Regions from separate parts of the Cytobacillus sp. BC1816 genome, predicted to be linked through region 2. Evidence: riboswitches for the same ligand, from Rfam matches in the RefSeq annotation. Region 2 holds a riboswitch; the other holds the start of a gene.
What was found. A riboswitch is a leader RNA that binds a small molecule or an ion and turns the genes downstream of it on or off. The one in region 2 is predicted to bind cyclic di-GMP.

Region 1 (7,219 bases), 1.6 Mb from region 2:
AGCCGCTTAAAAATTTTCAGGCTCTTCGGCTGCAGGAGTTCGCCTTTATAAACGGAAGATGGGGCATCCAATTTCTCCAGAACGAGGACATCAATATTGGCTTGGGCAAGCTTCAATCCAAGCGTCAAGCCTCCAATCCCTCCGCCCACAATTGCAACCTCTGTATTCAAGGACATGTTTCCACCACCTTTGCCTTTTATTTAACCTCCTTTTTAAAAAACAAAACCAATGGATATGCTGATATTACAATGTCTGGAAAAAATTATTAGAACAAACTTTTGAAAATAGGAGTATGATTGTGGGAGGCACCTATATTTTTCAAAATCCTGTATAATAGAGAGAGTAAAATCAATTAACGTTCCTTTTAGGGCGATATATAGCAATATTTTTTGGAGGCAATAAAATGAGAGAAATAGCAGTCGAACAATATATCCAAATGGACAACGCAATTCCGGTCGATGTCAGGTCTCCAATTGAATTTGAGGAGTGCAGCATTCCCGGTGCTGTCAATGTGCCGCTTTTCACTAATGAAGAACGTGTGGAAATCGGAACACTATATAAAAAAGAAGGATCTGATGCGGCTAAGTGGAGAGCGATGGAAATCGTTTCACCTAAAATTCCGTCCATGATGCAAAAAATCAGAGACCTGAAAGATGATGGCTTCCAGCCTGTCATATACTGCTGGCGCGGCGGCATGCGCAGTAAAGCGGTCACTACTTTTATCACATATGCCGGTATTTCAATCCCTCGTTTAACTGGGGGCTATAGAGCTTACCGTCAATATATACTTGAAAACACAGCAGACTTAATTCCTGAAAAAGCAGTTGTTCTGCACGGAATGACCGGCGTCGGGAAAACGGATGTGCTGAAGGTGTTAAGCGAAAAAGGATATCCTGTTATTGATCTTGAAGAAATGGCAGGACATCGCGGATCGATCTTCGGCTCTTTTGGCATGGGGGACGGCAGCACACAAAAAACATTTGATGCACTATTGTATCAAGCCCTTTCAGAGGTTAAAGGTTCCCCATTTATTATTATGGAAGCTGAAAGCAAACGAATAGGCAAGGTTGTTCAGCCGGACGAGCTGCTTGATACAAAAAAAACCGGTATTCACATTGATATGTTCGCAAGCATGGATTCCCGTGTGCAGCGTATCCTCCGGGACTATGTTGAACCTTATCACAAAGAATACTGGTTCAAGCCGAAAGTTGATGAGAGCCTTGTGTTTATCAAGAAACGTCTGAAAGATACTGAAATCCGCGAGCAGCTGGATCAATCAGTTGAAGCAGAAAACTACGAGCTATTTATCAAACTCTTATTAGAAAACTATTACGATCCGCGCTATGCCTTTAAACAGCATGAATATGAAGGCCAATTCCACCATGTGAATGCGGATGATGTGGAAGCAGCTGCACAACAAATTATTGACATTATTGAAAAGCAAAATGCTCCCGTCCTCTGACGCGGAGCATTACTTTTTGCGAGCGACAAAAGATATATTTTTATAAAACATAGATAACTAACTATTTAATTCGGTTAACACTGTGGTATGATGATAATAATATTGAACAAATCGTTCTTAATATGGAACTCTATATATGATATAATCCTATTACATACAAAATAAGGTGTGTGGTATACGATGATCGGTGATCGTGTAAAAAAACTTCGCCAGGAAAAGAAAATGTCCTTATCCGAGCTTGCGGACCAGGCCGGTGTGGCAAAATCGTATCTAAGTTCGCTTGAGCGCAATCTGCAAACCAACCCATCGATTCAATTTCTTGAAAAAATTGCGGGTGTGTTGAATGTTCCTTTGGACCATCTAATCAACGAGCAAATCAATAAGGACGAGCTTGACAGTGAATGGATGAAGATCGTGAAGGAAGCTATGGAGTCTGGGGTTTCGAAGGAGCAGTTTCGGGAGTTTTTGGATTTTAATAAGTGGAGAAGCGGACAAAAATCATAGACGCAATGAGCCTGAATGTACAGGCTTATTTTTTTTGGAAAATAAGGATCTTTTCTCATAGGTGTTGTTTTTGCTTATTATTCTGCCCGTTGATTCCGCTACCGGAACTTGCTTTCCGCGAGGAGGAACAGGAGCCTCCTCGGCTTTGCCTGCGGGGTCTCCCGCTCCCTCTCCTCCCCCAGGAGTCAAGTCCCCTCCGCTCCAATCAACTCAGTAAATTTAATCAAGTTATTAAAAAGCAACAAACTTTACGAAAACAGCCAAAATAAAAAGCATTTCCGTATATAGAGATACCTCTAACAGAAATACTTAGCCATACCAAATATTAAGCTTCGATCAGAAGCTCTTTGGCTTTGTTATTATGTAAAAACTCTCTAATTTCTTCCTTTTGCAGGCCTAAGTTCTTTGCTTCCATAATTAACTGCAGCCACTCCAAATCAATTCCTTCGACCTTTACATTTTCCTCTGTCAAAATTCTTCCCCCCAGGATACATATCGTATTCCAGGCAACCCAGCCATCTTAGTATTTTTCAATACCTTAGACCCGTGACTTTGCGTCCTCATCTTTCAATGAGTTTGCCTTTTTCTGCGCCTATCGGCTCAAAGAAATATTTTCCATAGATGTATTCTACTATGGGCGTATTGCTAACGTTGTCAGATTTTGTATTCATTGTTAATTATTTTAATATTAAATTTTTTTATTTTCGACAAAGCCCTAAATACTGTAGTTGTTTTAGATTACCATTACCCTCACCTTTTAAAGGAAGTTGTTGTTAATGGTCGAATTCTTTTTTGAGTAGTAGGAAAGTCCGATTCTTTTTCTGTAGTTTTTGCTGATTTGTATTATTGAATAGGTGTGCGGAGTTTTGCTTTTATAAAAGGCCGTGTGGACTGGTTCAAGGGTCATAGCATCCTGAAAGATTTCATTCGTTAAATCAGTTCCGCAAATCGGGCATAGCCAGCCATCCGATTCACTGCTGCTATATGAAGGTTTGTGGCATTTATGGCAGTTCTTTCGGTACATTTACAGCCTCCTCATTTGACTAAGAATAGTATATTTACTCAATCGGTTCTCAAAGATAGAGCTTCATAAATCCATAAAACATGAAGTACTAATATTAATGAATAAAGATAAGCTGCACCTTTTGCCAATACCTTTACTTTAGTTTCTGGCGGAAACTTAATCGAACTTGAAAGCAGGATTAAAAAGCCTGAAAGAACAGCTTTATTAGAAAGAAATAATTATAGGGGTTCTATAGTATATAGAAAATTGGCAGAATTTTTTTCTTAAGTTCCCCGCTTAAGGAGTAGCTTTTTGATTATATTCATTAACTGCTTAGATAAGTTCTAAACGCGAATAAAAATTAAGGCCTTATAGAATCAGTTCCTCAGGCCTTAATCTAATGTTCACTCCGCATCCTTCTATAACGCCATAACAAAATAACGCTTCCGGCACCTAAAAATAGTGCACCGATTAGTAATAAATTATAATTATTTGTTGCGGTATTGGGGAGCTTGTTAACTTTCTCTGGGATTACAGTTGCATCAGTGGATGGTGGCGAATTAATAGTTCCCCCTCCAGAATCATTATTATCACCTGAGCCGGGAGTCTCATTGTCAGTTTCAGTGTCACCTGTTGCCTCGGCAAGAAAAATGATTTCAACCTCTGCGGATGAGTTTTGAAATTCATTCCCCAAATGCTCTGGCATTGTTACTTGGAAAAATAGGGTTTCATCTGTTCCCTTCGCTAATTCTCTGGGAGTGAAACCTTTAAAATCTTTAAGTTTTCCTTCGTAAAGCATCTTTGTATCTTTCTTAACCTCAAGCTCTAATTCCTCAAAAAGTCTTTTAATAGACTTCGATTTTCCAATGTTAGAAGTATATTTAAAATCCTGTTTACCATCATTTTTTATGGTTATATTTCGGGGCATCCAGTCCCCTGGTTTTAAATTTTCTACTTTAAATAGATATCTATTTGAGTCTTCTAAGTTCGTATTAATATCAATTTCCTTATCTACTGCTATTGCAGTTTCGTTTCCAAAAACCATTAAGAAAAGAAAAATATATATAATAAATTTTACAGGTTTTGCCAGCAAACTTTTAACTTTCATGGCATTCCCTCACAACGATATATTTAACAAAAGGCGGGAAACTACTTCCCACCCTTTGGTTTGAAAACCTATTATCTTGCAACACCAGCGCCTTGCTTACCATCAAATGTCCATTTCAGTTCTAAAGAATCCCCTTGGAATTCGTTTTGATCAGCATTGTTTTCTACAAACTCATATTGTACATAAAGAGTATCAGAAGTACCTGCTGCTAAATTTCCTCCATTTTCTGCAAACCAACCACTCCAGAAGTTTCCAGCAATAACATCAGGGCTTGCATTTTTCAGATCATAAAGTGTAGTTGACCAGATTGGCGCGTCTAATTTATCAGCATTAATTAAGAAATTAACACGAATATGTTTCCCAAGATCATCCCCATTATTTCCATTTGCGTCATTAACTTTATAATCAGTCATTAAATCAATTGTAGCTATATCCAAGCTGCCACCATTAACTAGTTGGAATGAACGGAGCATAGTATCTCCAGGTTTAATATTATTCACATCAATAATGGTTGTTGGATTTACACTTAAATCCAATGTTCCAGCTGCAAATTTAGCAGTAGCTTCTGCACTGTCACTAAAGTATGCAAATGTTCCCCCACCAACTAATGAAATTCCTAATGCGGCTGATGCAATTCCCATACCTAACTTTTTCTTAAGATTCATAATAAAGCTTCCTCCTCTTACCCCTTTTTGGGTATGTATAATTTTATATATTGACCCCTGCATAACTACAGGGAGTGCAACCAAGTTAAGCTGTTTTTTCTTCTGAATCCGTTTTACTGCTTTTAGGGTCAATTTCTCTAATAGCCTGGAAGATGCTGAATGCTGCATATCCTAGGAGTAATAATCCCGGGCCAATAAGCAAAATCGCACTTCCCTCTTTCGATTGAGCAAAATCTATAAAATATCCCACATAAGGAATAGTGAAGCCGGTATAAATAGCTCTTACATTCTCAGATAGCACAGGTTCCATGTCTGCAGTCTTGTTGTTATCTCCCTTTGTTTCATACAGGACATGATCTCCGCTGCTGCTGACACCGATTATTCGGTGAGTAATTAATTTTTCTTCGCTTGCCTGAAATGTAATGACATCATCTTTCTTAAGAGACTTGCTTTCTTCCGAGCTAAGCGGCTTTACTGCAATAACAGAACCAGTTTGGAAGGCAGGCTCCATAGAGCCTGATAACACTGTCTTCAGCTGATATCCAAAGGCCTGCGGTTCTCCTCCTGATGCTTTGGAGGAGACCACTAGGATGGCCATCAAAATTAAATTAATGAATAGAACCGCAGTTATAATGTTGCTTATAACTTTCAATGCTTTTTTCAAGCTATTCACCTGCCTCGTCTGTGCTTTTTTCAGAATTAACCGGAGCTTCCGAAGCCTTAACCTTGCTATCTTCCGGCTTTGTTTCTTCTATTGGTTTCTCTTGTGGCTTTTCTTCAACTTTAGACTGTTCTACTTTCTCCTCTTCTTTCGGTTCTTCTGCTGGCTTTTGCTCTGGATTCTCTTGAGGTTTATCTTTTGTTGGTTCGGCTGCTTCTTTGCCAGTTTCCTCTGTCTTATTGCTTACTTGTTCCTTGGCAGCCTCTTCTGTTACATCTGCTTTTTGTTCCGTTTTTTCTTCTTCCACGATGGAAGCTTCACCTGATTCTAAAGTAACTTTTATCTCTTCACTCCATAGTTCCCCATTTCCAGGGTGGTCTTTGTGCTGATAAGCTTTAAACATATATGAACCACTTTTTTGAGGAATAAAGGATAATTCTACTTTTTGGCTCTCTTTAATAGGGTCAAAAGCTATTACTCCTGCAATAGACTCGCCTTTTTTGGCATTGTCATTCTCGCTGTAGTAAATTTCATATCTTCCAGCTGACTTCATATCGGAACCAGTATTTTGGATGGTTGCATATACCTTCTGTCCATCATATTTTTGTCCAATGAATTTTAGAGAGCTGCAATCCCATTCACCATGCTTCTCACCTTTAGAACACCCAGGCTCTTCTGTCTCCCAGGTACCGGCTTGAATGATCCCAGTTACTGCATCCCTATCACTAAAATAAGCATTCGTCTGGCCAGTCAGAGTTGCCGACATCCCAATAAGCAGATACCAGGCAGCCACAAACTTAAATGCAAGCAATAGGATTTTATTTTTCTTCCCAAATTTCCTAGTTCGTTTGTATCGTATAAGAACCCCCTCCTAGTGAGTTGATGTTCTTTGGATTTATCCACTTCGTTCTTTTTATCGAACCGATAAGTCGAGTATAGTTCATCCGTCTTATTTTGAAAAATTCCAAATTCAGCCGTTTTTTCGTTTTAAAGAACACTTTTCGTTCTTTTTCTAAGAATATCTCGAGAATTCTCATTATTTTGTATTTTTTATTGAACAATTTGTTCGTTATAATGAAAATATCTTATATTTTATGATAAGGGAGTATTATGCCTATGATAGGTGGCCGGATTAAAACCTTAAGAATTAAGAAGGGATACTCAATTAATGAGCTTTCTGACAAAGCGGAGGTATCCAAATCGTATTTGAGCTACATTGAGAGAGGCATACAGGAGAATCCTTCATTGCAGGTTTTATCGCGAATCGCCAGGACACTGGATGCTAATCTTGAGGATCTGCTGGAAGAGAACAAAGATGAAATTACCGACTTGTCTAAGCTGGATGAGGAATGGGTTTCCCTTGTCAAAGAAGCTATTAGACAGGGAATCACGAAAGAGGACTTTGCCTATTATCTGGAGTTCATTAAATTTAAGAAGATGAAGGGAGGTAAAGCATAATTGAAGGTCAGAGGCCGTTTGCTGATTATTGCTGCCTCCTTCCTTATCCTAATCGGAGGCGGATTGGTCCTTTTCTCGCTGCAGGAACTGTATGCTCAGGAGAAAAAAACCAATGATTCCTTAGCCCAGGCACAAGAAAGAATTCAAAGAGAAGTGAACAAAGAAAGCAAAAGTGTTCTCCAAACAGAACACCCAATTGATGTTTCCTTCGAGCAGGGTGAAGCCATTGGCATTTTAAAGATCCCCCGCTTGAAAGCTGAACTCCCGATTATAGAAGGAACAGATGAGGATGAGCTGGATAAAGGGGTCGGTCATTACTCCACAACTTTATTTCCAGGGCAGCCTGATCAGATTTTAT
Region 2 (7,219 bases):
TAGCTTATAAACGCCTATTGATTTTTTCATTGACGGCAAAATAAGTGCCGTGTTTTTCTCTTTGGACTGCTTCTTTTCTTCGTTCTTCCTCAGCGGTAAACTGCTGAAGATCTTTCCTCAGATTCCCCGCACAGCTGCTGCATAGCTTGCCTTCCCGGATGCTTGTCCCGCATTTCTCGCAGGGATATCCCAAATTTGGAAATTGAGCTAACTTCAAACGGCCGGTCTTAATAAACTTTATGATGAGTTCTTCCTCGACTTCGGTCGCCTCAACAACCTCCATCATCTTCGCTGTCCTGTTTTCCCTCTTCCGGATAAACTGGTAAACCGTCTCGTAAGCCTTTTCTTCTTCCTTCCAGCAGTCCTGACAGACATCGCGGAATTGATTTTGGACAAAAATGGCATCACATTTCGGGCAGTTTGATAACTCAGCCATATGATTCTTCCTCTCTCAGTTTGTGATGAAATTATTATAGCTCGAAGAATAAGATAATTATAGAAAAATATTATTCGAAGTACAGATGGCTGCTGGCTGTTTCTATGAATCGGGATTCTGGAACGGAAGGGCTTTGCTCTAGCTGTACCTGCAGAGTATCAAGCATCCCCGCTAGTTCAGCTCTCGGTCCCTCTTCGATAATAAATTGAAATCCATAATTAGTCAGAGCATCTGATATTTCGTCTTTCCGGACAATCGTTCCGGTAAAGGAGAGAACCTCTCCAAAAAGCTTGGTTTCAATTAATAGAATGATATCCTTCCTCACAGGGAGTTTCATCTTTGAAACAAATTTTACTCCGCCTGCACTCATATCTTCAATCAGGATTTTCGCGCTGCCCATTTTGACAGGCTTGCTGTTAAGCTCTAAGATGGTCATTTCTGCCTCCAGCGGATAGGGAAATTCGACTCGAACATACTTGCGCAAACCTTTAAATACATTGTCTTCCTTGATATTTTGCGGCTTCAGGGTGCCAATTAACAGTTTCTGCTCAAAGGCCGGAGGCGGAATTGGCTTACTGAAAAGATACCCCTGTATTTGGTCACAATCATTCTTCCTTAAAGAATAGAACTGTTCAAAGGTCTCTACACCTTCTGCTACCACCTTCATATTCAGCCCATGGGCAAGCTGAATCAGATTGGCTGTAATGATTGCATCTTCCGCGTTTTTATCCATTGCCTGGATAAACGTTTTATCAATCTTTAAAACATCAAATTTATAATTCTTTAGCTGTGTGATGGAGGAATACCCGGTCCCAAAGTCATCCAGCGCAATTTTCACGCCCATTTCTCCCAACTCTTTAAGCACTGCAATCACATTTTCGGAATAGCTGATTAGGGAAGATTCCGTCAATTCGATTTCAATGAATGATGCATCAAGGTGATTCTCATCTAATGCCTTTTTTATCGTGGAAACAAGACAGCTTTTCAAGAAGCTCAGCGGAGAGATGTTTACAGATATCGGAACAATCGATAAACCTCGTTCCTTCCAGGAATAAATCTGGCTGCATACTTTCCTTATCACGTATTCACCTATATTTATGATTAAACCAGTTTCCTCTGCCACTGGTATAAACTCCAGCGGCGAAACTCTGCCCCATTCCGGATGATTCCACCTTAATAAAGCTTCGGCACTTACTATTTTGCCGTTCTTCGTATCCACTCTTGGCTGGTATTCAAGAAAAAACTCATCATTTTGAATGGCTTTTCTCATATCCTGTTCAAGGGTAAAAAGCTTATAAGATTCAATGTCCATGGAAGAATGGTAAACCTGGAATCTATTATTCCCTTTCTGCTTGGCGTGATACAGGGAAGATTCCGTATTTCTGACCAATTCATCAGCTGTGCTCCCATTATCCGGATATAAACTAATGCCTATAGACGGGGTAATATTAAGCTCAAAGCTGTCGATGTGGAATGGTTCAGAGAAAATTTCATTAATTGAATCTGCTAATTGTGCAGGATCCTCCTTTTCCTGGATATATTCCATAATAACTGCAAATTGATCACCGGAAATTCTTGCAGAAAAACAGACTGGATTTAGCTTCTCCTTCATTCTTTGTGAAACAAGCCTAAGAAGTTCATCTCCTGATGAGTGTCCAAATGTATCATTAATCTGTTTTAAGCGCTGCAAGTCAAAAAACAGGATGGCAAATCTCTGGTGTTCATCGTTTTCAATAAGGGTTTGGAGTTTCTGATCAAAGTACCGGCGGTTCGGCAGATCGGTCAAATGATCATAAAATGCCATACGCCTCATTCTCTTTTCAAGCCATTTTTGTTCTGTAATGTCTGTTACAAATCCATCAACGCGGATAAGTTCACCTCTTTCATCTAAATAGGGGATACTATGATCATTCACCCATCTAAGCTCACCGGATTTATGGAAAATACGGTATTGGCAGCGAATGCTCTTCCCATGTATAAGATTTACCCGGTTGGCTTCCAGACTTCGCAGGTCATCGGGATGGATCACTTCGTCCCATAAATCAAAGTTGTCAATTAGCTCGCTTGCTGTGTACCCGAAAATGCCTTCCACTCCCCTGGAGAAGTGAATTACCTTTCTTTCTATTAAATCTGCGGAATAAATGCCCACATCAAGATTTTCATAGATTTGTCCTATTTTTCGCTCATTTTCATAGAGCTTTTCTTCCATGCGCCTTTTTTCAGTTATATCCTGAATCGTTGCAATGATTTTCGGTGATCCGCTTTCTTCAGAAAAATAGTCCGCACGATGATGAATATACCGTTCCTCTCCATCCTGCCTGATTATCCGGCATATCAAATCCACACTATTCTTTTCGTTTAGCAGCTTTTGAAACCGATCTTCAAAAGCCGGACGGTCGTCTGGATGAAGATAACTTAAATACATTCTGAAGTCTGGAAAAAAGCCATTTTGAGGTTTTAGGCCAAAAATCCGAAACAGCTGATCAGACCAAAAACCTTTATCGTTTTCAACATCGTACTCCAGGCTTCCAATATTTGCGATCTTCTGAGCCTGGTTCAGATTGTTTCTTATTTTAGTAAATTCCATTTGCTGACTGCTATATTCAGCCATATCTTTAGTGGTGTTTTCACCATCCTGTGAGTTTATTTCGTCCACTTCAAAACATCCTTTCCAATAAAAAAGGCAAACGAAAATAGTTCTTCTTCTGTGCAGCCCGGCTGCCATGGCAGAAACCTGCTTTAGGCCCGCAGCTTTGCGTCTTTTACTTTCGTAAAATTTGCCCTGGGTTAGAATATTTTAACATAGGATTATTTTCCTAATAACTATCTATTTCAAAAATATAACTTTGTAAAATTTGACAAAACGCTAGCCTCTTGCCAATGTGACCGATGATACTGATGCAGCACCCCCTTCTTTCAGAACTTTCGCTGCATGATATAGGGTCGAGCCGGTTGTATAAATATCATCAATCACGATGATCTTTCTATTTTCGATATTGAGATTTAGCTGCTGAAAAACCTGATTAAGATGGATTCGGTCAAACCGGGATTTCTTGGATTGCTTTTCTGAGTGAATTCGCTGCAGCAGTTCCGTCACGGTAAAGCCTGTCTCATGGATGAGTGCACCAGACTGATTAAAGCCTCGTTCATAAAGCCTTTGAGGACTGAGAGGTATTGGAACGAGATAGTCGAATTCCACGGTTTTCAGCTTTTTCCTCATAAAAGGGGAGAAAGCCTTCGCAAAAATATAATCACCACGAAACTTATATCGGGCTATTGTTTCTTTCATGAAGTCATCGTACATAAAGATAGAAATATTTTTCTCAAACATCCCTGACCACCCTGGATTCTGATTCCACCTTAGACAATCTGTACATAGATCGGCTTTTCTAAATTGAGGATCTTGGATGCTGAAGGGCCGGCTGCATTTACTGCAAGTATCGCCTTTGATAAATGGAAGTTTATCGATGCAGGTCTGGCATAAATGATTCTCTTTTGGCCGCGACCAGAGAGTTGTCCAGCTGACTGCTGACATGATTTCTCCATGACAAATTAAGCAATTAATAATCGATCAGTCCTTTCTTTTTGGCCTCAGAGTTCATTTTGATGATTTGTTTTTGAGCCTTGACCATGCTTTCGGTTTTGCCGTAGTGGAAAAAGGTAATATCACCGCTTGGAAATTGAGCGCTTCTGCCGACCCGGCCGGCGATTTGAACAAGGGCGCTTTCCGTGAAGATGCGGTCTTCTGCTCCGAGTACTGCAACATCAATATTAGGGAAGGTAACTCCTCTTTCCAGAATGGTCGTTGTTATGAGCATCGTGATCTCTTTATTGCGCATCATTTGGACTTTATCTTTTCGATCGGGGTCTTCCGCGTGGACAACTTGGATTTTAGGATAAGTTTTACGAAGGATGGTGAGGACTTTTTCCAATTTATCGATTTTCGGAATGAAGAGCAGGCACTGCTTCTGGTTATCGAGCCTCTTTTTGATCCAATGGCTAACTGCTGACGGGAGTTTGTCATTTTTTAGTGATTTCTCCCAATTTCCGCACCACTTGAAAGACGGTACAGGCAATGGATGACGATGATATCTAGCCGGGATAGTGACAAAATTCCTTTTTCCACTGTGGCATTCATTTTGCCATTTTTGACTGGGGGTTGCAGTTAAATAGATCATAGAGGAGGTTTCTTTGCGGGACTGGCGGACAGCATACTGAAGGCTTTCGTCTGCCGTATAAGGAAAGGCATCCACTTCATCAAGGATTACGGTGTCAAATGCTTTGTAAAAGCGGAGGAGCTGATGCGTGGTTGCGATAGTTAAGGGAGCTTGGATATGGCGGTCTTCACTGCCGCCGTAGAGGACAGCCACCTGAATACCGGGGAAGACTGCTTTAAACCGCGGACCAAGCTCCAGTACAACGTCTGTTCTCGGGGTGGCAATGCACACTCTTTTACCAAAGGCGAGTGCTGCATTGATTCCTTCAAATAGAACTTCTGTTTTTCCTGCTCCGCAGACAGCCCAGACTAGGAGTTCCTTATTTTCGATTACAGCCTGCTTTACCTGGTCGGAGGCAACCTGCTGTCCGGGTGATAGGGTGCCTGCCCATTCCAAGGGTTTCTCCATTAAATCCCGGACAGAAGCAGGACCGCACCATCCAATCAGAGGAGTGCACTCACTAACCCGCCCCATCATGATGCATTTCCGGCAGTAAGTACATTCTTTCTCACCGCATCGGGCACAGGAAAAACTGGCGAACAGTGAACGCTCTTTATTGCCGCACCTGGCACAAACTGTCTTGATTTTGGTCTTAGTTATTCCTTTTCGGTAAGAAATATAGCCATTTTCAAAGTGCTGATGGATTTCTTCAATTGAATACGGAAGGTTTTCGAATAGAAGCTGTTTTCCGTGGAGGATTTGCAGGAGTTCTTTGTTATATGAATAGTTTTCGTTCAATGGCGGCTTTGGAATGGTGTCAATGGATGATATCGGGAGGCTTTCTGGAGGAAAATCATATAAATATGGGGTCATTTTTCGATTAAATCTCAAACGGATCACCTCAATGCTAATTTCTTTGCAAGTTTTGCGGTTTTATTTGCAAATTCACGAATTTTTTTGCAGATTTGGACCAGTTATTTGCAGAATCAAACCTTCTTTTTGCAAGATCCCTGATACTATTTGCAAAATCCCTACATTCGCATCACCCCTTCCAAAAAAATCTGCGCCATCCCAAGAATGGCGCACCAAAACACAACTTACTTCTTCACCCAGCCAAATCCCATAGCACCTTCACCTAGATGGGTTCCAATGACCGGCCCAAAGTAACTGATCATAAACTCAACATTCGGATATTCCGCTTCAAGCTCAGCCTTCCACTCGCGCGCTTCTTCTTCACGATTGGCATGAATAATAACCGCCTGGTACGGCTCCCCGCTTTTCACATCTTCCCAGAAAAGATCGACCATCCGCTTCATCGCTTTTTTGCGCGTGCGAATCTTTTCAAACGGAACAATTTTCTTATCCTCAAAATGGAGCAGCGGCTTCACCTGCAGCAGGCTTCCAATAAGTGCCTGTGCACTGGATAAACGTCCCCCGCGCTGAAGATGCGATAAATCATCCACCATGAAATAAGCCCGAATGCTCTTCTTCATCTCCTGAAGGCGCTCAACGATTTCCTGTGGATTCTTACCGGCAGCAGCCAGTTCAGCGGCTTCAATCACATAAAACCCCTGCACCATACAGCTGATTTCGGAGTCAAACGGGAAAACCTGAATATCCTCCACCATGCTCCCAGCAGTAACTGCCCCCTGGAACGTCCCGCTAATGCCGCTCGACAAATGAATCGAAATCACCGCATCATACTCTTTTGATAATTTCTCAAACAGCTCGGCAAACTCGCCCACCGGCGGCTGTGAAGTGGTCGGAAGATCTTTATGCTTCACTTCTTCATAAAAGTCTGCAGCCGTAATTTCTACTTCTTCCTGATAGGTCTCACTGCCAAAAATAACACTCAACGGTATCATATGTATATTTAACTTTTCTCTTAAATCCTTAGGAATGTATGCTGTACTATCCGTTACAACAGCCGTTTTCATAAATAGAGGTACCATCCTTATCTTTTTTCTCTACTGTATGTTCCATTTTATATGATAACGGGGGAAAATGCATTAAGTTATAAAGTTGGGAAGTAAATAATCCTATGCCCCATTATGCCTACTTTTAAGACTTGGTAATTTTTTACCTTAAAATCCTTCTCATGTGTATGATAAAATGCTCCTTGTGTCTTTATTTTGTAAAGGAGCTGTAACACATTGATTAAAAGCACTTATTCCACGAATACTACCGAATCTAATAAATACAGCTTAGATACTCTTCATCAAATGCTTAATAATGAATTGGGTAAATATAAACACATTAAAGTTCCAAATATTGACCATTCAATTAGCGGGCCTGAACTTGCTTCCTGGCTCATAGACAGTTTGCCTCCAAAGGAAATCGAGAAGCTTGTTTATTTAGTGAATCAAGCAAAAAAGAGATCCTCCAATACAAAACCTATCTTTCAAACAGCTGCAGCCGCACTTATAAAATAAACACGCAGAGGTGGTAACTTCTTGCGTGTTTATTTTTTGGTTAATATTTCAAAAAAAGTGTATAAATACCTTTAATTCACCTGGTCTTTCCGTTATCATTAATATAAATAAGTAAATTTCTTTTGAACAATAAAGAATAGAGGTAAACCATATATTGCAAGTAATGAGGAAATTTAAAAGCTTGTTAAGAACAG

Region 1: it holds a riboswitch for cyclic di-GMP, as region 2 does, so the genes downstream of both, ACR42H_RS05600 (anti-repressor SinI family protein) here and ACR42H_RS24220 (EAL domain-containing protein) in region 2, are expected to answer to the same signal.

What each region holds. Positions count from the first base shown of each region.
Region 1 is NZ_CP195611.1:1,047,139-1,054,357, reverse strand. Features, by position in the region: gene ACR42H_RS05615 (FAD-dependent oxidoreductase) at 1-176, opposite strand, end outside; gene mnmH (tRNA 2-selenouridine(34) synthase MnmH) at 404-1,462, shown strand; gene ACR42H_RS05605 (helix-turn-helix domain-containing protein) at 1,643-1,966, shown strand; gene ACR42H_RS05600 (anti-repressor SinI family protein) at 2,292-2,438, opposite strand; cyclic di-GMP riboswitch class I at 2,469-2,557, opposite strand; gene ACR42H_RS05595 (hypothetical protein) at 2,724-2,990, opposite strand; gene ACR42H_RS05590 (LPXTG cell wall anchor domain-containing protein) at 3,367-4,077, opposite strand; gene ACR42H_RS05585 (CalY family protein) at 4,149-4,742, opposite strand; gene sipW (signal peptidase I SipW) at 4,828-5,406, opposite strand; gene tapA (amyloid fiber anchoring/assembly protein TapA) at 5,408-6,262, opposite strand; gene ACR42H_RS05570 (helix-turn-helix domain-containing protein) at 6,520-6,861, shown strand; gene ACR42H_RS05565 (class D sortase) at 6,862-7,219, shown strand, end outside.
Region 2 is NZ_CP195611.1:4,764,974-4,772,192, forward strand. Features, by position in the region: gene ACR42H_RS24215 (TIGR03826 family flagellar region protein) at 5-436, opposite strand; gene ACR42H_RS24220 (EAL domain-containing protein) at 507-3,092, opposite strand; cyclic di-GMP riboswitch class I at 3,142-3,228, opposite strand; gene ACR42H_RS24225 (ComF family protein) at 3,303-3,767, opposite strand; partial or broken gene ACR42H_RS24230 (ComF family protein) at 3,858-3,971, opposite strand; gene ACR42H_RS24235 (DEAD/DEAH box helicase) at 3,997-5,466, opposite strand; gene ACR42H_RS24240 (DegV family protein) at 5,691-6,530, opposite strand; gene ACR42H_RS24245 (hypothetical protein) at 6,747-7,025, shown strand.